3 regions of the Myxococcus sp. AS-1-15 genome follow, and region 2 is predicted to be linked to each of the others. Evidence: riboswitches for the same ligand, from Rfam matches in the RefSeq annotation. Region 2 holds a riboswitch; each other region holds the start of a gene.

Region 1 (9,412 bases), on a different contig from region 2:
CGTCTACGTCAAGCTGGTGGGCGCGCAGTCCACGCGCGAGGCGCTCGACTCGGCGGGTGACGAGGGTGAGCGGCTGCGAGCGCGGCTGAAGACGCTCTTCTGGAGCAGGGACGCGGCGGGCGTTCGGGATGTCCTCACGTACGCGTCGCAGCATTCCTCCGACGAGCAGGAGTTGTTGGCGCAGGCCGTCGTCGACCTGTTCGACGAGCTGTGAGGTCCACGCACACTCGTGGGGGGGCGGGGACAGGCACCCGCCCGCTCGCTCTCCGAGGTCTCCGTTGACGCTCCGGGTTCGTCATGGTTGCTTCGCGCCCGGCCCGGCTCGGCCCGCCGGGGGGTGGTGAGCGCCTCGTGAAAGTGAATGCCGGAGACTCGCGAAGCCTTCGCGACCATGCCTTCTCCTCCGTGGTGGGCTGGCTCGCCGTGGAAGCAAGGCGTCTGCCCAATCCCGTGCCGCTGCTGTCGGGCCTGTGTGAACGGCTGACGGCGTGCGGTGTGCCCGTGTCGCGCGCCTCCATCGTCCTCTTCACGCTGCACCCGCTCCTGCACGCCCGGAGCTTCCGCTGGCGCGTCGGACATGGCGCCACCGCCGAGGTCCACCCCCACGGCCTCCAGCACCTGCCCGCGTTCTCGAAGAGCCCCTTCAAGGCCCTGCGCGAGGGGCTGCCCGTCATCCACCGCCGCCTGGAGCAGCCGCTCCCGGACGGCGACTTCCCCATGTTCACCGAGCTGCGCGCCGAGGGGCTCACCGAGTACCTCGCGCTGCCGGTGTGCTTCAGCGATGACTCGCGCCACGGCGTCTCCTGGGCCACCTCCGAACCCGGGGGCTTCACGGACGCGCACCGCGCCCTGCTCCACGAGCTGCAGCCCATCCTGGAGCTGGTGCTGGAGGTCTTCGCGCGCAAGGACATGACGGGCGTGCTGCTCGACACGTACCTGGGCCGCGACGCGGGGCGCCGCGTCCTCCAGGGACAGATTCGGCGCGGCGACGGCGAGACGACCTCCGCCGTCATCTGCCTGAGCGACTTGCGCAGCTTCACCGCGCTGTCGGATGCGCTGCCCCGTGACGCATTGCTCGAGCTGCTCAACGCCTACTTCGAGACGATGGTCGGCGCGTTCCACTCGCACGGCGCGGAGGTGCTCAAGTTCATGGGCGACGCCGTGCTGGCCATCTTCCGCATCGACGACCACGCCCTCGTGGAGGACCGCTGCGCCGCCGCCGCGCGCACCGTGCACGAGGCGGTGCGTGCCAGCGAGCAGGACAACGCCTCGCGCCGCCGCAGGGGCCTGCCCACCTACGAGTTCGGCGCGTCGCTCCACGTCGGCGACGTGATGTACGGGAACATCGGCGCGTCGGACCGGCTCGACTTCACCGTCATCGGCCCGGCGGTGAACCTGGCCAGCCGCATCGCGGGCCTGTGCGCGGGGCTCAACGAGCCCGTGCTCCTCTCCGAGTCCTTCGTCTCCCACTACCGTGGCGACGTGAAGGACCTGGGGCACCACCCCGTCAAGGGCGTGCCCCACCCCGTGCGCATCTACACGCTCGACTCGGAGTCCTCCGCGCTCACCGCCGCGTGAGCCCGGCGCTGTCCGGTCCGTGGTGGTGACGCCCGGCACACCGCCCCGGCGCCCTCGCGCACTGGCGTGTGTACCGGCGCAAGGCCCGGTCCGCCTCCGTGCTCGTTGCGCGCCGCCGAGCTCATTCCGTGGGTGCCGGTGCCCGCGCGCGCCCGCGTTGCAGGGGTTGTTCGGGCAGCCGCAGTGTCACCAGGAACGCGAGCAGCGCGACGAAGATGGCGCAGCGGTACACCGCCTCCACCGCCCGCGTGAAGGACTCCTTCAGCGCCAGCGCTGTCCGGTCGACCGCCTCCAGCGCCCGCTGTTCCTTCGCGTCCACAGTGGAGAGCGCTGACGCCGCGGCAGGCTGCTCGCGCGCATCGGAGGGCGCCGTTTCCTTCGCACGTTGCTCCCGTACCTCCGGGCGCTGAAAGGCCTGCCGCTCGGCCTCCAGCTCCGCGCGCACGCGCTCCTTCACCTTCTCTGCCTGGAAGGCCGACTGCGCGGGGCCCGCCTCGCTCCCGTCGACACCGGGCACCGCGGACGCCAGCTCGGCGCGCAGCTTCGGCGGCAGTCCCTCCGTGGCGCTCGCCACGCGGGTGCCCAGCTGATGCGACAGCGTCGTCGCGAACACCGCGCCGAGCAGCGCCACGCCCAGCGTCATCCCGAGCTGACGGAAGAACGTGGCCATCGCCGTGGCCACGCCGATGCGCTGGGGTGACACCGCGTTCTGGATGGCCAGCGTGTAGAGCGGAATCGACGGTCCCAGGCCCACGCCCACCAGGACCATCTTCACCGTGACCTCCGTCTGCGTCGACGTGGGCGTCAGCGTGAACCCCATCACCGTGAAGCCCACCATCAACACCACCAGCGAGCCCAGCATCAGCCCCTTGTACCGGCCGATGCGCGACACCAGCTGACCGCTGAGGATGTTGCCCGCCACCACGCCCAACGTCAGCGGCGTCAACGTCAGCCCCGCGTGCGTGGCCGACAGCCCCACCACGTTCACCATGAACAGCGGCAGGAACACCACGCCCGACAGGAACACCGCGCCGATGACGAACACCGCCGCGTTCCCCAGCGCGAACGTCCGGTCCTGGAACAGCTTCAGGTCCAGCAGCGGCTCCTGCGCGCGCCTCTCCTCGCGCAGGAACAACACCGTCCCCGCCGCCGCGAGCGCGAACAACCCCAGCACCTGCCACGAACCCCACGCCCAGCCGCCACCGTGCGCCACCTGCTCCGCGCCACGCCCCAGGCTGAGCGCGAGCAGGAGCGGCACCACCGCCAGCGCCAGCAGCACCGCGCCCGTCACATCCAGCCTCCCGCGCGAGGCCCCCGGAGGCTTGAGCGCCGGCATGCGCGAGAGCACGAGCGCGAGCGCCACCGCGCCCACCGGCAGGTTGATGAAGAACACCCAGTGCCACCCCAGCCGGTCCGTGATGAAGCCTCCCGCCAGCGGCCCCACCACGCTCGACAGGCCGAACATCGCGCCGAACAGGCCCTGGTACTTGCCTCGCTCGCGCGGCGGATAGAGGTCCGCCACCACCGACAGCGACGCGGTGAAGAGCGCCGCGCTGCCCACCCCCTGCACCGCGCGGTACAGGATGAGCGTCAGCGTCGAGCGCGACACGCCGCACAGGAAGCTGCCCAGCAGGAACACGACGATTCCCGCCGCCAGCACAATGCGCCGGCCCAGCAGGTCCGACAGCTTCCCCCACACGGGCACCATCATCGTCGACGCGACCAGGTACGACGTCGTCAGCCATGGATAGAGCGCGGGAGAGATGCCCAGGTCCGCCTGGATGGAGGGACCCGCCGTGGCGACAATCGTCTGGTCCAGCGCCGCGAGCAGCAGCCCGAGCAGCGCGCCCGACATCGTGAACACCCTCTGTGCACGGGTGAACGTGAAGGGCGCGGCGGCGGTGTTCGCGGCGGACGGAGCCATGGTCTGGAGGCGTCCTCCGACGCGGAGCGCCACCGATGAAGGTGACGCCTGCGCGCGGGATGCGCCAGCGCTCATGCACGGCAGGTTGCTCGTCGAACATCCCCGCGCACCGGCAGACGTCACGTCCCCGCGCGTCGAGCGCGCACCGGCGCTTCGCTTGACAGTCCGAAGAGGCGAACAGTACATACCGCCCCATGTTGGTGCTCGGACCTCGGTCCGAGCTTAAAAGGGAACCCGGTTCGAATCCGGGGCTGCCCCGCAGCGGTAAGTGAGAACGAGCCTCGTCATCCGCACTGGTTCCCCTGGGGAGCTGGGAAGCGACGAGTCGTAGGAAGCCGGCCCCCAAGGCCGAAGCGCTCACGAGCCCGAAGACCTGCCCGCATCCGACCGTGGGAGAAATCCACGGACGGTTTCGACCTGGAGCCGCGTGGGACGGCCGGAAGGTTCGAGCGGCGCTCGTGCCTCGACGGGCCCTCACGCACGCTCGACTTCTCCGACCTCCATCCCCCGTGTCTCCAGTCGCCCGTGGGGGCGAAGGTCGGTCCGTGGGCTCCAGTCGGGGCCTGGTGTGCGCTCACGCGCGCATCGTGACTGCCCTTCTTCCACGCGGGAGCCCTGTCGGGCGACCTCCGGTCGTCCGCGCTGCGTGGAGGACGGACGATGCGGGACGAAGCCAGGCACACGGTGCGCTACCCCCAGGGGAACGTGCTGCTGCGCAATCTCGCGCGCGACTTCCCCGTGGTGACGCACGGCCAGGGCGTCCACCTCTTCGACGCGAGCGGCAAGCGCTACCTCGACGCCTCCGCCGGTGCGCTCGTGGCCAGCGTGGGTCACGGCAACCGCGAGGTGGCGGACCGCATCCATGAGCAGCTGCTGCGCGTCGCCTACGTCAACGGCACCCACTTCACCACCGACGTCACCGAGGCGCTCGCCACGCGCCTGTGCGCCCTCGCGCCCCAGGGGCTCACGCGCGCCGCGTTCCTCGGCTCGGGCTCCGAGGCGGTGGAGGCCGCGGTGAAGTTCGTCCGCCAGCTCTGGGTCGAGCGCGGCCAGCCCCAGCGCGGCAAGGTCATCGCGCGCGTGCCCGGCTACCACGGCAACACGCTGTACGCGCTCTCGCTGTCGGGGCGGCCCCACTACAAGACCTTCTTCGGCCCCCTGCTGGCGGAGGTCGTCACCACGCCCGCGCCGTACCCGTACCGCTCCGGGCTGGAGGACTACGCGCGCGACGGCGCCGAGCACTACGCGCGGCTGCTCGAGGAGACGATTCGCCGCGAGGGCCCGGACACCATCGCCGCCTTCATCGCGGAGCCCGTCATCGGCTCGTCCGCGGGCGCGTCGCCTCCACCGCCCGGGTACTTCGAGCGCGTGAGCGCCGTGTGCCGCGAGCACGGCATCCTCACCATCGCCGACGAGGTCATGTGCGGCTGCGGGCGCACCGGCCGCTTCTTCGCCAGCGACCTGTTCCACTTCACCCCGGACGTGCTGGTGCTCGGCAAGGGCATCAGCGGGGGCTACGCGCCCTTGAGCGCGCTGCTCATCCGCGAGGAGCACCTGGAGGAGCTGCGCCGGGGCTCGGGCGGCTTCATGCACGCGCAGACGTACCTCCAGGCGCCCGCGATGACGGCGGCGGGGCTGGCGGTGCTCGACTACTACGAGCGGCACGACCTGGTGGCCCACGCCGGGCGCGTGGGCGCGCACCTCCAGCGCCGCCTGCGTGAGGCGCTGGGCGCGCTGCCGCATGTCGGCTCCGTGCAGGGCGTGGGGCTGATGGCCGGCATCGAGCTGGTCGAGGACACCGCGAGCAAGCGCCCCTTCCCACGCGCGCGCAAGGTCATCGAGCGACTGCTGTCGGCGCTGTTCGAGCGGGGGCTGGTCCTCTGGTCCAACACGGGCCACGCGGACGGGACGAACGGGGACCTGCTCATGGTCGGCCCCCCGTTGGTCATCACCGAGGCGGAGGTCGACGAACTGGTCGACACGCTCGCCCGCGGCATCCACCACTTCTTCCAGGAGGCGTCATGAGTTTCCGCATCACCTACTCGGTGCTGGAGGCGGACCTGTCCGCGCTGCACGCGCAGTTCGACGAGGCGCTCGCCGCCGTGCGCTCGACGCTGGGCGGAGAGCTGCCGTCGTGGCTCGGCGGCGAGGCGTTCCGGAGTGGAGACCTGCTTCAGAGCCGCAACCCCGCGCGGCCGGACGAGCTGCTCGTGTCCGTCCACCGCACGCCCGTGGCCGAGGTGGACCGCGTGGTGCGCGTGGCGCGCGAGGCCCAGCGCGGCTGGGGCGCGACGCCGTGGCAGGAGCGCGTGCGCATCCTCCGCCGCGCCGCGGACCTCATCTCCGAGCGGCGCATGGAGCTGTCCGCGCGCATGACGCTGGAGGTGGGCAAGAGCCGGCTCGAGTCGCTCGGTGACGTGGAGGAGTCCGCGGACCTGCTGCGCTACTACGCGGGTCAGCTCGAGCAGGCGGAGGGCTACTCGCGGCCCATGGCGCGGCTGTCCCCCAACGAGGACACGCGCAGCGTGCTGCGGCCCTACGGCGTCTTCGTCATCATCTCGCCGTTCAACTTCCCGCTCGCGCTCGCGGCGGGGATGAGCGGCGGCGCGCTGCTCGGCGGCAACAGCGTCATCCTCAAGCCCAGCGAGGAGACGCCCTGGTGCGCGGAGGGCCTGTACCAGGCGCTCGTCGACGCGGGCCTGCCTCCGGGCGTCTTCCAGGTCGCGCACGGCGAGGGCGAGGCGGTGGGCGCGGCGCTGGTGCGCCACCCCGGCATCGACGGCGTGTCCTTCACCGGCAGCAAGGCGGTGGGCATGGAGCTGCACCGGCGGATGTCCACGGGCCGCGTGCGGCCGTGCCTCCTGGAGCTGGGCGGGAAGAACCCCGCCATCGTCTGTCGCGACGCGGACCTGGAGGCCGCCATCGAGGGTTGCTTCCGCTCCGCCTTCGGCATGTCCGGTCAGAAGTGCAGCGCCCTGTCGCGCATCTACGTGCATGAGTCGCTGTACAACGCGTTCACCGACGGCCTCGCCGCGAAGGCGCGTGACGCGCGGGTGGGTGACCCGTCGCTCGCGTCCGTCTTCACCGGTCCCGTCATCAACGCGGCGGCGGTGAAGCGCTTCGAGCGGGCGGTGGACGAGGCCCGCCAGGACGGCGCGGTGATTGCGGGAGGTGGACGTCCCCGTCTGGAGGCCGCGCTCGAGGAGGGCCACTTCGTGGAGCCCACGGTGGTGGCGCTCTCGCACGGACATCGCCTCATGCGCGACGAGCTGTTCCTGCCCTTCGTCGGCGTGACGCGCTTCTCGACGTTGGACGAGGCGCTCCTGCGGGCCAATGACTGCGACTACGGCCTCACCGCCGGCATCTTCAGCCGCGATGCCGAGGACGTGGAGCGCTTCATGGCCCAGGCCGAGGCGGGCGTCCTCTACGCCAACCGCCGCACGGGCGCGACGACGGGCGCGTGGCCCGGCGTGCAGTCCTTCTGCGGTTGGAAGGGCAGCGGCGGGTCCGGCAAGGGCGGCTGCGGCCCCTACTACGTCGCTCAATTCATGCGCGAGCAGGCGCAGACACGGATGGGCTGACGCCCTCGACAGGAGACCCCCATGACCATGCTCCATCCCGAAGTGAAGACCGCCCTGCCGGGGCCGAAGGCGCGCGCCATCATCGAGCTGGACCAGCGCTTCAGCTCGCCCTCGTACATCAAGGAGTACCCGCTCGTCGTCGAGCGCGGCGAGGGCCCCTGGGTCCACGACGTCGACGGCAACCGCTTCCTCGACTTCATGGCGGGCATCGCCGTGGCCTCCACGGGCCACGCGCATCCTCACGTGGTGAAGGCCGTCCAGGAGGCCGCGGGCCGCTTCCTGCACATCTGCGGCACGGACTTCTACTACGACGCCTTCTCGAAGCTCTGCGCCAGGCTCGCCGGCTACCTGCCCGAGATGGGACCCAAGAAGGTCTTCCTCACCAACTCCGGCACGGAGGCGGTCGAGGGCGCCATCAAGCTCGCGCGGCACCACACGCGCCGCCAGTACATCGTCGCCTTCAAGGGCGGCTTCCATGGGCGGACCTACGGCGCCATCTCGCTCAACTCGTCGAAGGTGGCCCAGCGCGCCTTCTTCGGGCCGCTCCTGCCCGGCGTCATCCACGTCCCGTACGCGAATCCGTACCGCTGTCCCAACGGCTGCGCGCCCCAGACGTGCGGCGACGCGTGCAACCCGGCCCTGGCGCTGGAGCGCGAGTGGTTCGTCAACCACGTGGACCCGCGCGAGGTGGCCGCCATCTTCGTGGAGCCCATCCTGGGCGAGGGCGGCTACGTGGTGCCCCCGACGAGCTTCCTGAAGGAGCTGCGGCGCATCTGCGACACGCACGGCATCCTGCTCGTGTTCGACGAGGTGCAGTCGGGCATCGGCCGCACCGGGCACATGTTCGCGGCGGAGCACTTCGGCGTGATGCCGGACATCCTGCTGTCCGCCAAGGGCATCGCCTCCGGCATGCCGCTGGGCGCCATCATCGCGAAGGAGTCGGTGATGACGTGGCCGCGCGGCTCGCACGGCAGCACCTACGGCGGCAACCCCGTGTGCTGCGCGGCGGCGCTCGCCACGCTGGACGTGGTGGAGGGGCTGCTCGACTCCGTGCGCGCCACCGGTGCGCTGCTCCAGCGTGGGCTGCGGGAGCTGCAGTCACGCCACCCCGTCATCGGCGACGTGCGCGGCGTGGGCCTCATGGTGGGCGCGGAGTTCGTGGACCCCGCGACGCGCGAGCCCGCGAGCGCCTACGTGGGCGAGCTGGAGCAGCTCGCGTTCCGCAAGGGCCTGCTGCTCTTGTCGTGTGGCAAGTCCACCATCCGCTTCGCGCCGCCGCTCGTCGTCGGTGAGCACGAGGTGGCTGTCATGCTGCGCATCCTCGACGCGTGCCTGGGCGAGCTGTCGCTCGACCTGTCCAGGGCCGCGCCCGCCCGGGCCGCGGCGGGGGTGAAGCTGTGAAGCCAGGGGCCGTGGACAAGCGCTGCTCCATGCGCGAGGCCATCTCGGCCAGCGTCAAGGACGGCAGCTCCATCGTCATCGACGGCTTCACGCACCTCATCTGCTTCGCCGCGGGCCACGAAATCATCCGCCAGGGCGTGAAGGACCTCACCGCCATCCGGCTCACCCCGGACCTGGTCTACGACCAGCTCATCGAGGCGGGCGCGGTGAAGAAGCTGGTCTTCAGCTGGGCGGGCAACCCCGGCGTGGGCAGCCTGCACGCGCTCCGCCGCCGCGGCGAGGCGTCCTCCTCCGAGCGGCTGGAGCTGGAGGAGTACTCGCACTTCGGGCTGCTCTCGCGCTTCCTCGCCGCGAGCGCGGGGCTGCCGTTCTGGCCGCTGAGCAACTACCAGGGCGCGGACATCGCGCGGGTGAACCCGGCCATCAAGACGGTGCGCTGTCCGTACACGGAGCGGGAGCTGGCCACCGTGCCCGCGCTCCACCCGGACGTGGCCATCATCCACTGCCAGCGCGCGGACATGGAGGGCAACGCGCAGGTGTGGGGCCTGCTCGGCTCGCAGAAGGAGGTGGCCTTCGCCGCGCGCAAGGTCATCGTCGTGGCCGAACAGATTGTCCCCACCGAGGTCATCCGCAAGGACCCCAACCGCACGCTGGTGCCCGGCATCATCGTGAGCCACGTGGTGCACGAGCCCTGGGGCTGTCACCCCAGCTTCGTGCAGGGCTTCCATGACCGGGACAACGACTTCTACGTGAAGTGGGAGGACATCTCCCGCAAGCCGGAGACGTACCGCGCCTGGCTGGAGGAGTTCGTTTACGGCGTGAAGGACCGTCAGGGCTACCTGGCGAAGCTGGAGACGGGGTTGCTCGACAAGCTGCGCGCGAAGGCTCGCGTCTGCGAGGGGGTGGACTATGGGTACTGAGAACAACG
Region 2 (9,412 bases):
ACGCGCACGTCCGCGTCCTCTTCCTCCTCCTCGGGCACGGCGACGACCACGGGACGGCTGACACCCGTGCGTCGCCCCGGCGCGGGCGCCATGCCCGGAGAGGACGGCCTCACACGGCGCGAGCCCGTCTTCGGACGCGAGACACCCGAGCGCTCCTCGTCGTCGCGCGCGACGCCCTCCGCGTCACGCAGGAGGCTCTCGTCCAGGACGACGCGAGGCTGGGTGTCCTCGTGGACGGCGGCGCGGGCCTGCATGTCCGCCACGCGTGGACCCCGAGGGTCCGTGTCCGCGTCCCGAGGCGCGCGCGGGTGCGTGTCCTCGTAGCGCTCCGCTCGCCCGGGCCGCGACGCCCGGGGGTTCGTGTCCATCTCCTCCAGGCGCTCCGACGGCTCGCCGTGTCCCATCTGCTCGGGCGTGAGCACCGGCAGCTCGCCGTCCGCGTCACCGCCCGAAGACTCGAGATAGGAGACCACCACGCCCGGCTCGCCCACCTTCGCGCCCGAGCGCGACGGCACACCGGGGTTCGACGTCAACGCGGCGCCCTGCACCGGCAACGCGCCCGAGCGCGACGGCACGCCGGGGTTCGACGTCAGCGCCGCGTCGGGCATCGACATCGCACCCGAGCGCGACGGCACGCCGGGGTTCGACGTCAGGGAGCCACCGCGCGCGGACGCGGCGGCCGGAGGCATGGTCATCGCGCCCGAGCGCGACGGAGAACCTGGGGGCGGCGCGGCGGTGGCTGCCCCAGGTCCTGGCCGCGTCGTCACACCCGACGCGGGCTGCTCACCCGCGAAGGGCACCGAGGCCCCAGGTCCTGGCCGCGTCGTCACACCGGACGCGGGCTGCTCACCCGCGAAGGGCATCGCGGCCCCAGGTCCAGGCCGCGTCGTCACACCCGAAGCCGGCGCCTCGGAAGGCACGCTGACAGCGGGCATCACCATCACCCCGGAGCGCGCCGGAGACGCCGGTGCCGGCGCGCCAGGAGGCACGAGCGCCTGCCGCTGGGGCATCACCGCCGCGGGAGGCGGTGTGACGGGAGGCGGAGGAGGACGCGGGTTCCCACCGCTGAACGTGGGGGGCCGGGACGCCGCGCCACGCGGGTCCTCACCGAAGGGACGCAGCGGCTCCGCGCGGGGGTCGGTGGCGTCGTAGGGGCTCCCCTGCCCGTCCGCAGGACCGACGACCGCGCCCACGGGCAGCAGCTCCAGCTCCGTGGGCCGCGTGTCCGGGCGCGAAGGTGGCGGTGGCGGCGCGGGCGGAATCGCCTCCGCTGGCATGGTCGTGAGCGGGACCTCGCGCGTCTGCGACGGCGGCCGAGGCGCGGGCGCGACGGCGGGCGGCGGCGCGGGCGGGCGGGCGGGCGCCTCGGGCGCCACCTCCACGGACAGGGAGGGCGACGTGTCCGGATTCAGCCGGGCCGCCCGCACCCGAGCCTCCTCCTCCAGCGCCTCCAGCGGGAAGGCGGGCCGGGTGGACTCGTCCATCGGGATGCCCGGACGCGTCTCCCCGTCATCCACGGGCCCACCATCGCGACTGCGCCGCGTCGGATGGAAGGACAGCGCCTCCACCGGCCCATCCAGGCGGATGGTCTTCGCCGGCAACATCGCCCCCGCGGGCGGCGACGGACGCGGCGCGGCCCCCTCCTCCGAGGGCTCCGGAGCCGCGGCGCGCGCCTCGGCGTAGCCACCGCGCGGCACGTCCTTGAGGCTCGCAAGCAGCCGGCGCTCGGACTGGAAGTCCGCGGTGAACAGCTCGCGCATGAAGCGGCTGACGCTCTCCGGCCCCGCGCTGGGGTCGATCTCCATCAGGCACGCCTGCAGCCGGCCGCGGAACTCCTCCGCCGTCTGGAAGCGCTGCGCCGGGTCCACCTCCAGCGCCTTGGCCACCAGCGCCGTCACCGAGCGCGGCGTGAGCGGCTCCACCTCGTCCAGCGGCGCCACCTTCGGGTTGGCCACCACGGACATCAGCTCGCCGGGGTGGATGCCGTCGAAGGGGTTCTTCCCACAGATGAGCTCGTAGAGCGTCAGGCCCACCGCGTACAGGTCCGCGCGCCGGTCCACCGGCTGGTGCCGGGCCTGCTCCGGGGACATGTAGAGGAACTTGCCCAGGATGATGCTCGGGTTCGTCTTCGCCGCCGACAGCCGGCTCTTGGCCAGCCCGAAGTCGATGACCTTCACCTCCCCCTCGTAGGAGATGAGGATGTTCTGCGGCGAGATGTCCCGGTGGACCAGCTTCAGGTCCTCCCCGTCGTCGTCCTTCTTGCGGTGCGCGTACGCCAGCGCGTCCAGCACCCGGCCCATGACGTAGAGGATGAACGTCAGCGGCAGCGGAACCTGCCTGTCCCCCACCCGGGCGGCCACCTTGCGCAGGTCCTTGCCGTCCACGTGCTCGAGGGCCATGTAGGCCTCGCCCTCGTGCAGCCCCATGTCCAGCACCTGGGCGATGGAGCCGTGGCTCAGGCGGACGAGCGTGCGCGCCTCACCCACGAAGCGCTCGACGAAGTCGGTGTCCTCGGCGAGCTGCGGGAGGATCTTCTTGATGACGCAGAGCTTCTCGAAGCCCTGCGCGCCCTCCAGCCTCGCGAGATAGATTTCACCCATGCCGCCCGTCGCCAGATGGGACAGGAGGGTGTACCGGCCAAAGGGCTGGGGCCGGAACGGGCGCAGCCGGGCGGAGGGGTTATGAGCGTTCATGGGGGCGGGGGTCCACCACTCGGGCGCCCATTGAACCCTGGCTTGCCCTGGTCCATCAACCCGTCAACCTGCCGCAGGGGGTTTCACCGCAGGCCGGGGTTGGTCAACACCCCGACGTCCTCGTCGAGGACCTCGAAGGCGGCCACCTTCTCCTTGGGGGGGCGCACCAGCCGCTCCCCCAGGGGCATCACGTCGAAGCGGGCCGCCACGGCCGCCAGCACCTTACCGGAAATCAACACCTGCCCGGGGTTGCCCGTCGCCGCCAGCCAGGTGGCCACGGACATGCCCTCGCCCACGGCGGTGTAGTCGGGGCGGACCTCGTTGCCGATCATCCCCACCAGGGCGCGCGTGGTGTGCAGGGCCATCCGGAGCGAGCAGCGCTCGTCCAGGGGACGGCGGCTCATCGCCCGCTCCCAGTCCGAGCGCAGGGCCAAGGCCGCCCGCACCGCCCGCACGGAGTCCTCGCCCTTCACGTACGGCACGCCGAACAGGGCCCGCATGGACTCACCGATGAAGGACTCCACGGTGGCCTCGAAGCTGAACACGATGCCGGTGGCGCGCGAGTGGAAGTCGCTCAGCAGGCTGGTCGCCTTGGCCCCGCCGATGCGCGACGCCAGCGCGGGGAAGCCCACCAGCTCCACGTGCAGCACGGTGAGGGTGCGCTCCTCCAGGCCCGGCAGGCGGCCGCCCTGGCGCTGGGCCTCGGTGGCGCGGCGCTCGGCGACGTCGGGCGGGTGGAAGCGCTCCAGCGAGCGGCGCAGTCGCTCCTGCGTGGCGCCGCCGTCGCGCGGGGAGAACTTCTGCACGCCGGTGGCCACCAGGTGAGCCACCGCCGAGCACGCGTCCAGCATGGGCTCCAGCCCGTCGCCCTTGGCGGAGGTGTTGACGTAGAGCACGCCCTGGTACGGGGCCTCGGAGCCGATGGGGATGCACAGCACGCTGGCCACGCCGTAGAGGATGACGCTCTCGCGCGCGGCGAAGCGGCGGTCGTCGCGCACGTCGCCCACCGCGAGCGCGCGGCCCTGGCGCAGCGCCTCGTCGACGATGGCGTCGGACACCGGCACCTCGCCCTTGGCCAGCCGTCCCCGGTGGCGCACCGCCGCGGGGACGAGCGCGCCCGTGGGGTGCTTGAGCAGCACCACCGCCGTGGTGGCGTCGGTGCGCTCCAGCAGCCGGTCCATCGTCAGGTCCAGGAAGGTGGACAGCGTGGTGGCGGTGGAGAGCGCCTCCGCGGTGCGGAACATCAGCACCAGCGTCTCCTGCGCCACGCGGGGGCTGGCCGGGGGGACGAACGAGGCCTGCTGGTTGAAGTCCTCGAAGGGCACCGGCCCCACGTTGTCGAGCAGGCGCAGCACGTCCGCGTCGCGCACGCTCTTGGCGAGCAGGACCGAGGGCCCCACGTCCTGTCCGTGGCCGAAGCGCACGACGCCGCCGGCGCCCAGGTCCACCATCTCCGTGGCGGCGTTCTCCACGGTGTTGGGCTGGCGCACCGCGAGCGTGTTCTCGCCCAGCGCCACGGAGTCGCCGGGGGACAGCTGCCGGGAGCCCTGCAGGGGCGCGCCGTTGACGCGGCTGCCGTTGCGGCTGCCCAGGTCCTCGATGCGCAGGATGTCCGCCTCCACGTAGAGGCGCGCGTGCCGGCGCGAGACCAGGTCTCCGCCCAGCACGATGTCGTTCTCGTCGGCGCGGCCCAGGCTCGTCACGCCCTCGGGCAAGTCATAGGACGTGTCGAAGTAGCCGGGCCCGTTGATGATGATCTGCCACATCGAATCCCCGACATTACACGACTCTCTCTCAACGTAAGAGAGGGAGACCTGTGCCCCGGAGGGGGACGGGGCTGACCCGGACTCCCGGCGCAAAGCCCCGTCGCCGGGTCAGGACTGACAGTGCGCCGGGCCGCTCCCTCGGGTGCGGGGCTCAGCGCGGCCGGTGGATGAAGACGGACGCGCCTTGCCGCACCGCGGTGAACGCCGCCAGCGGCCGCCGGGCCGGGCCCTGGAGGACGGCGCCGTCCAGGGCGAAGCGCGAGCCGTGACAGGGGCACTCCACCACGCCCTCCCCGGGCCGCCAGTCCACGCCGCAGTCGCCGTGCGTGCAGATGCGCCACAGCGCCACGAAGCACCCGGGCGTCGTGTGGACGAGCAGCACGTCCAGCAGGGCCTCGGGCGCGTGCACCCGGGCGTGGCCTCCGGGGGACTCGAGGCCCGGATGCGCTTCGAGCCGCACCTCCACCCAGCCCTCGGCGGCGGTGCCGGGCTGGGGGAGGTCGGGGCAGGAGGCGCCCTCGGGCGGAGGGGCCAGGACGATGGCCTCCCGCCACTCGCCGCCGCACCCCGCGCCCAGCGTGGCCAGGGCACAGCCGCCCCGGGCCAACGTGAGGAGCGCGGCGCGGCGGTCCAGGTCCGTCATGGCGCGGCGGTCAGCGACACGCCGTTCACCACGGCGACGGCGTCCAGGTCGAACCCCGCGGAGGTGCCCGCCGAGCCGTTGGTGCCCGCGTCGACGATGCGCACGTAGCGCGCCCGGGCGAGGCCCACGGTGGCCAGGTCGAACCCGTCACCGCCGGCCACGGCGGGGTCCGTGGCGCTGATGCCAGCGGCGGGGTTGGCCGTCACGGGACGCACGCCCGCGCAGCCCGGGTAGTTGTTCGTCGCGTCCGAGGGGGCGCAGGGGAACTCGTGCCACTGCACGCCGTCGTCGCTCACCGAGACGCGGCCCCGCTCGGTGAAGGCGCGCGGGCCTCCGGCGATGAGGAAGCCGTTCTCGAAGACGAGCAGGTCCACGCCCGGGCCATCCACCACCGCGAGGTCCGTGAAGCGCAGGGTGATGGAGCCACCCTGCCCCAGAGAGAGGACATCCAGCGAGCCGCTGTCCAGCCCCGCGCCCACCGGCGCGCCCAGGACGATGGACGGGAAGCGGTCCTGTCCGAAGCCCGCGCCGGGGCCGGGCAGGTACTCGACCACCTCGTCGGCGTACGGGTCCGCGGGCCGCGAGGGGCTCGCGTCGGTCCCCGAGTCACCGGGCCCCGCGTCGTCGTCCGTGACGGGAGCCTCGTCCCCACCGCACGCGGACAGGCTCAGCGCCAGGGCGAGCACGGTGCCGCGACCGAACCACGAGGAGGCGCGCGTGCTCACGGCGCCACCTGGAGGCGCACCAGGCGCCGGCCGTTGCGGTCGGACACGCCGACGAGCACGTCGGAGCCGAGCGCCTTGAGCATCCGCACCGTGGTGCACTGGTTGACGTAGGTGAGCACGGGCACGCGCGCGCCCACCGTCACGGCGTCATTCGCGCCGACCGACAGCGCGTAGCGGGACACGTCGGTGGCGACGAAGTCGTAGTCCGGGGGAGCGTAGGCGCCGCGGTTGAGCACCACGCCACCGCCGAAGGCCGCGACGTCGTTGAAGTCGCTGCCCACGTCGACCTTCGCCTGGGTGCCCAGGTCCAGCGGCGTGCCGCTGGTGATGGCGGTGGCGAGCGTCGTGGGCGCCACGCCGTGGAGGACGTTGACGAAGTTCTGGTCGAAGTAGCCCAGCGCGGCGACGCCCGTGTCCGTCACGGCGGTGAAGCCGCTGCCCACCACGTCACCCTGCGGGAAGTTGACCGCGCGCACCGTGCCCATGGGGTCCGTGGACGTCACGAGACCATAGACAGCCAGGTCGGAGGCCGAGCCCAGACCGCCGCCGTTGACGAGCACCGCGCTCAGCTCCCCGGACGTGAAGGCCGCCGCGGAGAAGTTCTTGGGCGCGACGACGAAGCTCGAGTTGGCCGGCGTGGCCAGGTCATACGCGGCGACGTTGCCCGGCGAGCCCGTGGCGCCCAGCGTGTAGCCGGTGAAGACGCGCAGGCCGTCGTTGATGACGTAGCCGTTCGGGTACACCGTGGCGCCGCCCTCGCGGTCCGCGGGGGTGATGATGTCGAAGAGCTTCGTGGTGCCCGGCAGCAGGTCGGGCCAGGTGCCCAGCGAGTACAGCGCGGCGTCCTTGCCCCGTCCCTGGATGCCGTAGAACGCATACGTGGGACCCGGAGAGGCACCGAGCGCGAGGATGTCCGGCGACAGCGCCACGGACTCGGCGGCGACGAAGCCCGGCTGGAGCACGAGCGTGCCCAGCTTCGGGTCCAGCGGCACCGTCGCGCAGTCGACCACCACGGGGCCGGCATCCGGCTCACCCGCGTCCGGCGCACCTGCATCCGGCTCACCCGCGTCGGGCGTGCCCGAGTCCGGCTGACCCGCGTCGGGCGTGCCGGAGTCCGGCGTACCAGAATCCGGCGTCCCGGAGTCCGGCGGGCCCGCGTCGGGCGTGCCCGAATCCGGCGTCCCCGCGTCGGGCGTCGGGGTGGTGGGGGCAGGCTCGGTCTCGCACCGCTCGTCGACGCAGACCCACTGCTGCCCCGCGGGGGCCTCGCCGTTGTCGGCGCGGCAGTCGAATGGGTCGACACACTCCGGGTTGCAGCCGGTGCCGAGCAGGGCCACGGCGAAGGAGGCCACGGCCAGTGATGCGGACTTCATCCAAGGTTTCGCGCGCTTCGATTCAGCCGTCTTCATCTGCGTCCTCGTCCCTCTCCGCCCCCACGGGCGGGTGGGCTTCCAGGAGGACGCGGTCGAAGGCGGGCACCCGAGCACCCCACGGTGCGCGGTGAATGGGCTGACGCCTCCGCCGCCTCCCCTCGGAGGCCTCGGTGATGTCCGTGCCCAAGGGGCACGGGTCCACGGCAGGTTTTCGGACTCGCAGGCGCGGGAGCCCCGGAGGGCGCCCACCTAGTGGCCGTCGCTTCCCAGTCCCGTGAGGGACCAGTGCTTCAATGACGGCGGTCGTTCCTGCACACCGCTGCGGGGCAGTCCCGGATTCGCACCGGGTTCCCTAGAGCCGCCGTGGTTCGCACGACGGCACCGAGGACGCGGCCGGGATATGGCGGGCGACAGGCATTGTCAATGGAGCGCGGTGACGTCGATGGCGTTGGACACGGGGCGTCGAGGGTCCACCGGGCACGCCTCCAGCGCGGGGCCCTTCGCGGTGGGCGTGGAGGAGCCCCTGCGCTCGGTGAGGGTGCCATCACCGACCTCCACGACGAAGACGCGGCCCGCGTTGGTGTCCGCCAGGTACACCGCGCCTCGGGACACGGCGAAGCGGCTGGCCACCGACAACAGGCAACCCGGTGCGCCGGGCTGACAGCCAGGATTCAGCGCGTAGGAGGCCACGGGGACATCGTTCTTCACCAGCACCAGCCCCGTGGAGCGAACGGACGTGGCGAGGTAGCCGTTGGCCGTGTCGTAGATGGCCTCACCGATGCAGGCGACCACGAGCTGGTCACCGACGGCTTCCACGTAGCCCGCGTTGAGGCAGCGCTCCTGGCCCAGGTCGATGGCGCTGACGGCGCCGGTGGCGGGGTCGATGCGCGCGAGCATGCCCGGCCCGTTGGGGCGGTAGTCGTTGGCGGGGTTGAGGTTGGTGAGCGCCACGTACACGTGGGTGCGCGTCGCCGTCACCGAGAACGGCAGGGGCATGGAGCCCGTGCCGTCGAAGGGCTTCAGGTCCAGGCCGGTGAGCGACAGCGTGTCCACCTTGCGCGGCTGCGTGGGGTCGGAGATGTCCACGCGCGCCACGGCGTTGCCGTGCTGGAAGTTGGAGCTGCCGGTGCCGAAGAGCGGGATGTAGAGCAGATCGCCGAAGCGCGCGAGCGCCTGGGGGCTGGTGTTCGGGCCGAGGTTCAACTGCCCCACGGTGCGCAGGCCCAGGCCGTTGCCGTGGGACGGACCGTCACGGCGGAGCACCTGGAGCGTGTTGTTCACCGAGTCGATGACGTACACGTGGGGCGGGTCCACGAGGATGTCATTGGGGGAGCCGGACACGACGCCCAGCGAGTCCTCCTCGACGAGCGCGCCCAGGTTGCCTCCAGGCGCCTGGAGCAGCTTGCCGTTGGTCATGTCCGCGCCGAGCACGAAGCCATCCCAGGACGCGAGCGCCTGGATGCCCGCGCCGAACTCTCGGCGAGGTCCGAGCTGGTCCGTCCCCGCCTGGAGGCCCACGAGCTGTCCGTTGGTGAAGCACGCGGCCACGACGTCGTAGGTGCAACGCCCGGAGCGGCAGGACTGCGCGTCGGGGCACACGTTGCCGCAGGCGCCGCAGTGGAGCGCGTCCGTCTGGCCGTCCACGCACGCGCCGGAGCAGCGCAGCAGCCCCTCGGAGCAGCCCTCGCGACAGGTGCCGGACTCGCAGACCTGCCCGGCGGCACAGGCCGAGCCACACGCGCCGCAGTGCGCGACATCCGTCGCGGTGTCCACGCAGGCGCCACCACAGGACTCGGTGCCCGCGCGGCAACCACAGGCGCCGTCCTGACAGACCTCCCCCGAGGAGCACGTGGTGCCACAGGCGCCGCAGTGCGCGGTGTCGCTCCGCGTGTCCACGCAGGCGCCGTCACAGACGACGAGGCCGGAGGTGCAGACCACGCCCTCATCCGGACAGCCCGTGAGCACGAGCGCCGAGACACAGAGCAGCGACAGGACGAGCAACCTGGGCGCTACGAAGGAAGGAACAGGAAGCATCGAGTCCTCAGGAAGGGGAAGGCAGGCGCGGCATCACCGCGAACGACCGGTGCCAGGGAGAGCGAACACATGCGACGCGCACCTCGCGAGCGGGCCCCACGGACGAACCGGACGCGAGGAGCGTGCGTGCGAGATGCCCCCTGCGAGAGGACGGCGCTGCAACGGGTGCCGTGAACGA
Region 3 (9,412 bases), on a different contig from region 2:
GCGATTTTATCGATGCGCTTGTAGACGTCGCGCATGCCCTGGCAGGCGCCCACGATGTCGCCGTAGCGCTGGTCCTCCAGCTTGCGGCGCAGCTCCGTGTTGTCCAGCTTGAGGTCGTTGACCAGCATCGCGTTCTGCAGGACGAGCGACGCCTGCGCCGCGAAGATGGTGAGCATGTCCGCGCTCTTGGGCTCGAACCGGTTCACCAGCCGGTCGTTGCCCACGTAGATGACGCCGAACAGGTCGCCCTTGTGCATCAGCGGCACGCACATGACCGAGTGCACGCGCAGGTTGACCACGGACTCGCTGGCCTTGAACTCGGGGGCGTCCACCGCGTCCGCGACGATGAGGGGCCGCTGCTCCTTGACCACCTTGGCGATGATGGAGTCGGACAGCTTCTCCACCGCGTCCTCGATGTTCTCGCGCGCCACGTTGCGCGCCACCTTCACTCTCGGGTCTCCGCTCTCCATCAGGATGAGGAAGCCCTTGTCGGCGCGCGTCACCTCGATGGCCTCGTCCATCAGGCTCTCGAGGATGCGCTCCACGTCGTAGAGCGCCAGCAGCCGCTCGCTGAAGGCGGTGAGCCGGCGCAGCATGGCCAGCTCGCGGCCGGGCACCCCGGGCAGCTCCGTGGTGTGTGAGTCCGACGTGTCCCTGGTCGCCGGCGCCTCGCGCTGCGCCGGGGCGAGCGTGGAGGGCGGGGGCGCGCGCGGGGCGTCCTCGCGGGAGAACTTCAGCTCCGTGTTGCCCACGCGCAGCACGTCGCCGGTGGCGAGCGCGTGGGTGTCGCGCTTCTTGCCGTTGACCTGCACGGTGGCGCCCAGGGTGCCCACCTCGTAGCGCGTGCCGTCGAAGGTGACGTGCAGGGCGCTGTCGGGGACACCGGGGTCGTCGAGCGCGATGTCGTTGTCCGCGCTGCGGCCGATGCTGGTGATGCGCTTGTGCAGGGCGATCTCGCGGACCTTGCCATCAGGACTGCGGACGGTGAGGCTGGCCATAGGGCTTCACATACCTGGAGGTTGAGGGGCTCAGAAGGTGAGGGACAGGGCGACGCCGCCGCCGCCGGAGGTGGGGTACACGCCCACGCGCGCGGTGGTGCGCGGCGGGGTGGCGCGGGGAGTCAGGACCTCGGTGCGCGGCGTGGTTCGCGCCGGAGGCTCGCGCGTCTCCACGGTGGTGCGCACCACCTGGTCCTCATGGTGGTACAGCGCGTCCACCACGCCCAGGGCGTAGATGGTGTAGAAGCCCGCGGCCGAGGCCAGCTTGAGCAGCTGCCAGGTGTCTCGCTGGCGCTCGCGGCTGGTGGGGATGAAGCGGATGGTGATGGAGGCCTTGCCGTCGTCATCGAGCACGTTGTCCAGCTCGAGCGTGCGCTCCTCGAAGAGCGACTCGTAGGCGAAGTAGGAGATGACGCTCGTCACCGCGAGCACACCCTCGGTGGCGGCGAAGACGATGCCCAGGCTGTTGCGGCCCTGCTGGAACTGGCCCGCGCCGAAGGGGACGAAGTTGACCAGGAAGTTGCGCTTCTCCACGGTGCGCACGTTGACCTGGCTGGCCAGCTCCTCGGCGCGGCGGCGCAGCACCTCCGCCTCCACGCGCTCGCGCTCGCGGCGCTCGGTCTCCGCCTTCTCGCGCTCCTGGCGCAGCCGGCGCTCCTGACGCAGGAACTCCAGCTCGTTGGTCATGTCGTCCTTGATGCCCTCCAGGAAGGCCACCGCGGGGGGCGGGACGACGAACGGGTCCAGGCTGAAGTCGGGGTCCAACCGGAGCAGGGCGCGCAGGTGGCGCGAGGCCTCCTCGGTGCGGCCCAGGTTGAACGCGGCCAGGCCCGCCAGCTTGTGCAGCTCCACCAGCTCGTCCTCGCCCAGCCCGCCCCGGTCGATGCGCGCGCCGGCGCGGTCCAGGACCTCGGCGTACTTGCCGTACTCGAAGCTGGCGCGCAGGGCCGTCACCTCCGGGTCCCCGGTGTCCTCCTGCGCGAGCGAGGCGGCTGGCGTCCACAGCACGAGCCAGAGCGAGATGAGCGCGAGCCCACGGTTCATTCGGGGGACAGGCTCCCGGCCACGAGCGTCGGCTCTCCCGGGCGCAGCTGCACCACGCGGCGCTCCGTCTTGTAGCCGGGGTGGGAGATCTCCACCGCGACGGTGTGGAGGAAGCCCGCGGGGCCGCGCGGCGCGCGAATCTCGAACGGGTGCTGGACGCTGTCGCGCGCGGTGCGCACCTGGTCGCCCACGCGCACGGTGGCCTCGGCGGGCGTGTACTCGAGCGAGAGCGGTGACGGCTTGGGCTGGGCCCCCAGGTGGAAGCGGTTCTCGCCGTCGGACTGGACCTCGATGTCCTCCTTCACGTCCAGGCAGTAGTCGCAGGAGATGGTGACGGTGTGGCGCCCCGGGGACAGCTCCACGTCGTGCTTCGACAGGGCCTGGGCGCTCGGCGCGCCGTCGCCCACGCGGATGACCCCGAAGGGCCGCACGAGGATGGTGGCGAAGACCTTCTTCGCCCCGGGCTGCCGTCCGGCGACGCGCTCCTCACCGGGGCCGCCCACCGCGCGCGCATCGTCCGCGGCGCGAGGTGCGCCGCCCACCGCGCGCGGACCGCCCGTGCGCGGGGAGGGCCCGCCGGGGACCAGGGACAGCGCGTCGGCGCGGGTGCCCGGCGCCTCGGTGGGAGGGCTCTTCGACGCCATGCCGCGCGAGCCCTCGCTCCGGGGCGACGGCGTGCGAGTGCCTGGACCCTCGGGGGCTCGCGGCAGCGCGCCGGGGGCCACGCCGGTGCCCGTGGGCGCGGCGGGCCCAGCCCCGGTCGGGTCGGTGGAGGAGGGCGCCGTCGCCTCGGGGCCGCTCGGCTCGCGGCCTCCGGACGTCATGGACGGGGGCGTGGAGGGCGTGCTCGCCTCGGGCGGATGGAACGCGGCGTCGGCGGGCGCGTGGTACAGCTTGTAGCCGCCGAGGCTCACGGCCGTGAGGGACGCGAGCCCCACCGCGAGCCGGATGCCGCGCCGTCGCCACTTCCGCGCGCGCTGCGCCCGCTGGATGCCCTTGAGCAGCCCCAGCGCCCGCGCGTTCTGCGCGTCCAGCGCCAGCACCTGGTTGAGGCAGCCGAGCGCGCGCGGCGTGCGCTTCTCCGCGAGCAGTCGCTCACCGCGCTCCAGCAGCGACGCGACGATGCGCTGGCGCGCGAGCTTCCGGTACGACGGCGGGTCGGCGAAGAACGACACCAGCTCCTCGCCCACGCGGGCGAAGCCCAGGCCCGCCAGGTAGTCCGCGAGCGCGTCGCGCAGCTTGCCGGCGTCAGGGTAGCGCTGGTTCGGGTCCCTCTGCAGACAGCGCGCGCAGATGTCCGCCAGCTCATCCGACAGACACGGGACGCGGCGGCGCGGGTCCTCGTAGTCGCCGTCGAGGATGCGCTTGAGCGTGGCCGTGGTGTTGGGCGCGGAGAAGGGCAGCCGGCCCGTCATGGCCGCGTAGAACATGATGCCCACGCTGAAGACGTCCGCCTCGGGGCCGGCCTCCAGGCCCTCGATGATCTCGGGGGACATGTGCGCGGGCGAGCCCACGAGCGTGCCCGTCACCGTCATCCGCTCCTCGATGTCGAGCAGCCGCGCGATGCCGAAGTCCATGAGCTTGAGGATGCCGTCCTCGCGCACCATGACGTTCTCGGGCTTCAGGTCGCGATGGATGACGCCCGCCTCGTGCGCATGCGCGAGCGCCGCGGCCAGCTCGTGGATGACCATGGCCGCCAGCTCCGGCGGATCCATGGGCCCCTCGTCGAGCACCGTCTTGAGCGTCTGGCCGCGGATGTACTCGGTGACGATGAACGCGTCCTGCGCGTCCGCGGCGGAGAAGTCGAACACCTCGAGGATGTTGGGGTGGTGCAGCTTGGCCACCGCGCGGGCCTCGCGCGCGAGCCTCCGCCGCGACTCGTCCTTGCCCGCCAGGTGGGGATGCAGCACCTTCACGGCCACTTCACGGTCCAGGGCGGTGTCGAGCCCCTTGTACACGACGCTCATGCCCCCCGAGCCGAGCTGCTCGAGGATGCGATAGCGACCGATATGGCGGCCGACGAGCGTCATGACGTGTGCGGCGAAAGTGCCTTCCCCCTCCCTCAGTCCCCGAAGCTGATGCCCATGCTCTTCGCGAAGCGCACCAGCTCACCGGAAGGGTCCACCCGGCGCTCCTTGCGCGACTCGCTCAGCGGTACCGCGACAATCTCTCCGGCGCGCAGGGCCACCATGTGGTCCCACTGTCCATCGCGCACCAGGTCCAGCACCTTGCAACCATAGCGCGTGGCGAGCACGCGGTCCGCCGCGCTCGGGCTCCCGCCACGCTGCAGGTGGCCCAGCACGTTCACGCGGATCTCCGCTTCCACGTGCTGCGCCAGCAGGTCCGCGCACACCTTGCCGGAGCCGCCCAGCCGCACCACGCCGCGTCCGGGCACGTCCTCGGCCTTGTCCAGCACGGCCAGCGTGCCGCCCACGGGGAAGGCGCCCTCGGAGATGGCGATGATGGAGAAGCTGCGGCGGCGCGTGGCCCTGCGGCGCAGCTTCTCCACGATGGACTCCACCCGGTAGGGAATCTCCGGGATGAGGATGACGTCCGCTCCGCCAGCAAGCCCGCTCTCGAGCGTGAGGAAGCCCGCGTGCCGGCCCATGATCTCCACCAGCATCACCCGGTCGTGCGCCTCCGCCGTGGAGTGCAGCCGATCCAACGCCTCCGTCACGATGAGCCGCGCGGTGTCGAAGCCGAACGTCTGGTCCGTCCCGCTCAAGTCGTTGTCGATGGTCTTCGGACAGCCCACCACCTTGAGGCCCTTCTCACTGAGCCGGTGGCCGATGGACAGCGTGCCGTCGCCGCCCACCGCGATGACGCCGTCGAGCTTCAGCGCCTCGCAGCGGCGCAGCACGGCGTCGGACACATCGCGCTCCACCCAACGTTCCCCCTCCCTGAAGGCGTAGATGAACGGGTTGGCGCGGTTGGACGTGCCCAGGATGGTGCCGCCCTTGGGGAGGATGCCGCGCGTGTCCTCCTCGGTGAGGGGACGCGTGAGGTCGGGCTCCACCAGGCCCATGTAGCCGTTCTCGATGCCGACGAACTCGTGGCCGAACTCGTGCGTGCCCCGCTTGACGAGGCCGCGGATGAGCGCGTTGAGCCCGGGGCAGTCTCCGCCACCGGTGAGGACTCCGAGTCTCAGTGAACGGGCCATAGGGGTCGGACGCGGGTGTCAGAGGCAGGAGTGCCCACCATGACAGCGACGTCGGACCTGATGATAGGAGGCCCCCGCGCTGGGGTGCAACGCGCGAATCACCTCACGGATCGGATTTCCGAGTGGAAACGCGAGCTTCCATCAGTCCCGCTTGAGGCGGCGACGAGAGGCGACGCGGTCCAGCAGGGCCTGCAGACGGGGCTGGGGCGCCTTGGGCAGCGCCTTGTCTGTCGGAGATTGTAGGGGCATCTCCTTCGCCATCCGGTAGACCTCGATCAACCGCTCCTTGAAGAGCTCGTTGTCGGGGCGCTCCTGGACGGCGCGGCGGTAGGCGGCGGCCGCTCCCACGTAGTCCCCGAGGGCGAACAGGCGCTCACCCTCCTGGGCGGGTGAGGAGGGGCCGAGCGGGAGCTCAGGCTCCTCGGGCGGTCGGGAGGCCTCCAGCTTCTGGAGCTCCAGGGGCTGGAGGGACTCGCGGAGGTTGGCGAGCTTGTCGGCGAGCGCGCCGTCGTCCGGGAAGGCCAGGAGGAGCGCCTCATAGAGGTCGAGCGCCTCGACCAGCTCTCCACGGCGCAGCGCTCGGTCGGCGCGAGCCTCCATCTCCACCCGGGCTGCAGGATTCATCTCGGCGCGAGGTTACCCGTGCCCGACGGGGATGTCACAACGAAGGCGCGCGGGCCTGACTTCACGGTGAGCCGGGCCGGTGGGCCTCATGCCCGTGAAGCCGTGTCTTCTGGGTATCCATGGGTTCATGCGGCCTGGCGCGTGAGTGGCCGCGTCCGGGGCTCGGGGGGCCTATGCTGCGCGGTGTGAGCCTCTCGTGGGTGGCAGGCGGGTGGTTGTTGCTGTCGGGCGCGCTCGGGACCGAGCTGCGGCGCGACGGCTACGTGCTGCGTCCGCCCGAGGGCTTCCACATGGTGCGGTGGGAGCCGTACACGGGCTCGGTGGCGGGGGCGGTGACGTTGGACGCGGAGACGCCGAGGTCCTTGTCCGCGGCGCTCGCGGATGGCGAGGGCCCGGAGGCGGCGACGATGTTGGTGTCGGTGGTGGAGCGCGGCTTCTCCGCGAGCCCGTCCGAGCGTGACGACTTCGCGTCGGCGGTGATGCAGCACTTCCAGCGGGAGCTGGGGGTGGTGCTGTCGCCGGAGCGCGTGGACCGGATTGGAGGCGATGCGCCGCGCGTGGAGGTGCTGGGGACGCTGCGGGACGCGGGGCAGACGCGCACGGTGCTGGTGGCGGGGCTCGCGTCCGAGGGGCGGCACGCGGTGGTCGTCGTCAGCGCGCCCGCGGTGCGCTGGGAGGTGCTGGCGCCGAGCGTCCGAGCCTCGCTGGAGACGTTCCGCCTGGAGCCGACGACGACGCCTGGCGTGGTTCCCCGGCGCTTGTTGGGCGCGCTCGCGGGGGCGCTGGCCGGTGCGCTGGTGGCGTCATACGCGGCGTGGCGCCGGGGGCGCGCGGGGCGGATGGCCTCCGAGTCGTGACGACCGCGCGGCTCGCGCACGAATGAATCCCCGGTGGCGCCCTGGGCGGCGCCGCGAGCGGGCCGCCTCGGAGGCGGGCGGGTCCCCGCGTGATGCCATCTGCTGGAGTGCGCGCCGGAGCCCGAGGAGCCGGCCCCGGCGCGGATTGCGTTTCAGGGCTTCACGTCACTGCGCACCCGGCTCGGGCAAGAGCGGGGGCACGGCGGTGGGCTTGCGGTGCTCATCCAGCGCCACGAGCACGAAGCGCCCGCGCGTGCACAGCTCCCGCGCGCCCGTGAGCAGGTCCTCGGCGAACATCTCCACGTCCACGGTGACGGAGGTGCGGCCCGTCGCCGTCACGCGGCTGACCAGCTCCACGAGCTGCCCCTGCTGCACGGGCATGTGGAAGTCCACGCGCTCGCTGGACGCGGTGACCACGGTGCGGCGCGTGTAGCGGCTGGCGGTGATGAACGCGGACATGTCCATCCACCTCAGGGCCTGACCTCCGAAGAGGGTGCCGTAGTGGTTGGTCTGATCCGGGAACACCATGTCCACCATCCGCGTCTCGGTGGCGGAGGAGGGGAGGGACGGCTGCATGTGACTCATGGACGGACTCCTGGCCCACGGGCCTCCCCGGACATGAAGACCTCCGAGGGCGGCGGTGGGCCGCGAGGGATGGCCTGACCTTCCCGCGAAGGCCGGGGGCGAAGCGCCACCCGGGGCGCTGTCCGCGTCCCAGATGGGCTCGAGGCAGGTTTTCGGGCTCCGTGGGCCTCCCACCACCCGCCCCTCATCGCGGCGCGTGCTGGCGTCCTAGGCGCCGCCCCTTCCCAGCCCTCGTCTGCCGAGGACCAGTGCGTTCGACGGCGTTCGTTCCCACTGACCGCTGCGGGGCAGCTCCGGATTCACACCGGATTCCCTTGCTAAACCTCGTGGACCCCCACGAGGCACCTCGGGCGGGGCGGACCCTACCCGCTGCCCGGCGCGTCGCCAACAGGGCAGGTGGGTCGACGAGCGCACCGGAGGCCTCATGCCCCGCCACTCGGTACCCCCGCGCGCGCGGCGCTGGGATAGCGTGCGCCGCATCCATGTTCGTCTTCCTCCTCGTCGCCGTGCTGGGGCAGGCGCCGGCCGTCGCCCCATCCGAACCGGGCGCGCCCTCCGCCGTCCGAAGCCAACCCGACGTCGTGCCCGCTCCCGCGCCCGAGCCGCCTCCGGCCGTGTTGCCCCCGGCCACCCACGAACTCTTCCAGCGCATCCAGAACCGCGTCGCCCAGGTGCGCATCATCGAGCGCCGCTCGGGCACGCGCTCCTCCATCGGCTCCGCCTTCTTCGTCTCGGGCGACGGGTACGCCATCACCAACTACCACGTGGTCTCCGACGTGGTGCTCCACCCGGAGGACTACACCGCGCAGCTCGTGCTGCGCACCGGCGGGGAGCCCGTGCCCGCGCGCCTGGTGGACGTGGACGTGGTGCACGACCTGGCCGTCATCCGCATGGATGAATCGGTGAAGGACTACTTCGTCCTGGAGGACCGCGAGCCGCCCCAGGGCGCGCGCCTGTTCGCCATGGGCAACCCCCATGACCTGGGCACCACCATCGTCGAGGGCACGTACAACGGCTTCATCCAGGACTCGCTCTACGAGCGCCTGCACTTCAGCGGCGCCATCAACCCGGGCATGAGCGGCGGCCCGACGCTGACGGGGCAGGGCACCGTGGTGGGCGTCAACGTGGCCACCATGGGCAACCAGCTGGGCTTCCTGGTGCCGGTGCACCGCGCGAGGACGCTGCTCGGCCGGGCGCTGAAGATGGCGCCGGACGCGACGCCCGCGCTGCTGGAGACGGTGCGCGCGCAGCTCATCGAGAACCAGCAGCGGCTCACCGAGCAGATGCTCGCGGCCTCGCTGCCGAAGCAGGCCCTGGGCAGCTACCACGTCCCGGGGCGGTGGATTCCCTTCCTCAAGTGCTGGGGCGACACGCCGCATGACCCGGAGGTGCCGTACACCGTGACGAACTACCAGTGCTCGTCCGAGGAGGACATCTACCTGTCCTCGCGGCACCGCACCGGCGTGGTGGCCTTCCTGCATCAGCAGGCCTCCAGCCAGGAGCTGGGCGCGCTGCGCTTCTCCGCGCTCTACACCGCGCTGTTCTCGCAGGACCCGGACACGGTGGAGGCCTCGCGCGAGGACGTCACCAACTTCCGGTGCACCTCCGAGTTCGTGGACGTGGGCGGGCTGCCCGTGCGCGCGGCCATGTGCCTGCGCGCGTACAAGCGCTTCCCGGGGCTCTATGACCTGGTGCTGCGCGCCGCCGCGCTCAACGCCAGCACCAGCGGGGTGGACACCAGCCTCACGCTGGGCGGCTTCACGGCGGACAACGCGCGCAAGCTGGCGCGCCGCTACCTGGAGGGGCTGTCGTGGACGAAGTGATCTTCCTGGAGGTGTTGGAGGGTGACTCCGTCCACACGCGTCACCGGCTGGAGCGCTTCCCGGCCACGGTGGGCCGCGCGTACTCGAACGACGTCATCCTGGATGACCCGAAGGTCTCCGCCGAGCACCTGCGCATCGACCGCCGCGAGGACGGCGCGCTCGTGCTGCGCGACGTCGGCAGCGACAACGGCACCTGGCGCGTGCAGCCCTGGACGCAGCTGGCGGAGCTGGAGCTGGCGCCCGACACCCGCGTGGCGGTGGGGGACACGGTGCTGCGCTTCCGGGCCCGCAACCACGCGGTGCCGCCCACGGTGGTGAGCA

Evidence for each region. A riboswitch is a leader RNA that binds a small molecule or an ion and turns the genes downstream of it on or off. The one in region 2 is predicted to bind cobalamin.
Region 1: linked by a shared signal. The riboswitch ahead of K8625_RS26570 (aspartate aminotransferase family protein) and the one ahead of K8625_RS11005 (hypothetical protein) in region 2 are both predicted to bind cobalamin.
Region 3: linked by a shared signal. The riboswitch ahead of K8625_RS28380 (acyl-CoA thioesterase) and the one ahead of K8625_RS11005 (hypothetical protein) in region 2 are both predicted to bind cobalamin.

What each region holds. Positions count from the first base shown of each region.
Region 1 covers NZ_JAIQDF010000010.1:315,896-325,307, forward strand. Annotated here, with positions in the region: gene K8625_RS26555 (hypothetical protein) at 1-214, shown strand, start outside; gene K8625_RS44560 (adenylate/guanylate cyclase domain-containing protein) at 352-1,578, shown strand; gene K8625_RS26565 (MDR family MFS transporter) at 1,700-3,502, opposite strand; cobalamin riboswitch at 3,684-3,898, shown strand; gene K8625_RS26570 (aspartate aminotransferase family protein) at 4,163-5,527, shown strand; gene K8625_RS26575 (aldehyde dehydrogenase family protein) at 5,524-7,083, shown strand; gene K8625_RS26580 (acetyl ornithine aminotransferase family protein) at 7,105-8,484, shown strand; gene K8625_RS26585 (CoA transferase subunit A) at 8,496-9,404, shown strand; gene K8625_RS26590 (CoA-transferase subunit beta) at 9,394-9,412, shown strand, end outside.
Region 2 covers NZ_JAIQDF010000003.1:371,795-381,206, forward strand. Annotated here, with positions in the region: gene K8625_RS10985 (serine/threonine-protein kinase) at 1-2,693, opposite strand, end outside; gene K8625_RS10990 (FHA domain-containing protein) at 2,777-4,459, opposite strand; gene K8625_RS10995 (ubiquinol-cytochrome c reductase iron-sulfur subunit) at 4,611-5,102, opposite strand; gene K8625_RS11000 (cell surface protein) at 5,099-5,827, opposite strand; gene K8625_RS11005 (hypothetical protein) at 5,824-7,200, opposite strand; cobalamin riboswitch at 7,385-7,601, opposite strand; gene K8625_RS11010 (MXAN_6577-like cysteine-rich protein) at 7,621-9,234, opposite strand.
Region 3 covers NZ_JAIQDF010000011.1:365,436-374,847, forward strand. Annotated here, with positions in the region: gene K8625_RS28350 (sigma 54-interacting transcriptional regulator) at 1-998, opposite strand, end outside; gene K8625_RS28355 (tetratricopeptide repeat protein) at 1,029-2,042, opposite strand; gene K8625_RS28360 (serine/threonine-protein kinase) at 2,039-4,072, opposite strand; gene K8625_RS28365 (6-phosphofructokinase) at 4,105-5,202, opposite strand; gene K8625_RS28370 (hypothetical protein) at 5,344-5,826, opposite strand; gene K8625_RS28375 (hypothetical protein) at 6,000-6,683, shown strand; gene K8625_RS28380 (acyl-CoA thioesterase) at 6,849-7,268, opposite strand; cobalamin riboswitch at 7,394-7,632, opposite strand; gene K8625_RS28385 (S1C family serine protease) at 7,751-9,091, shown strand; gene K8625_RS28390 (FHA domain-containing protein) at 9,079-9,412, shown strand, end outside.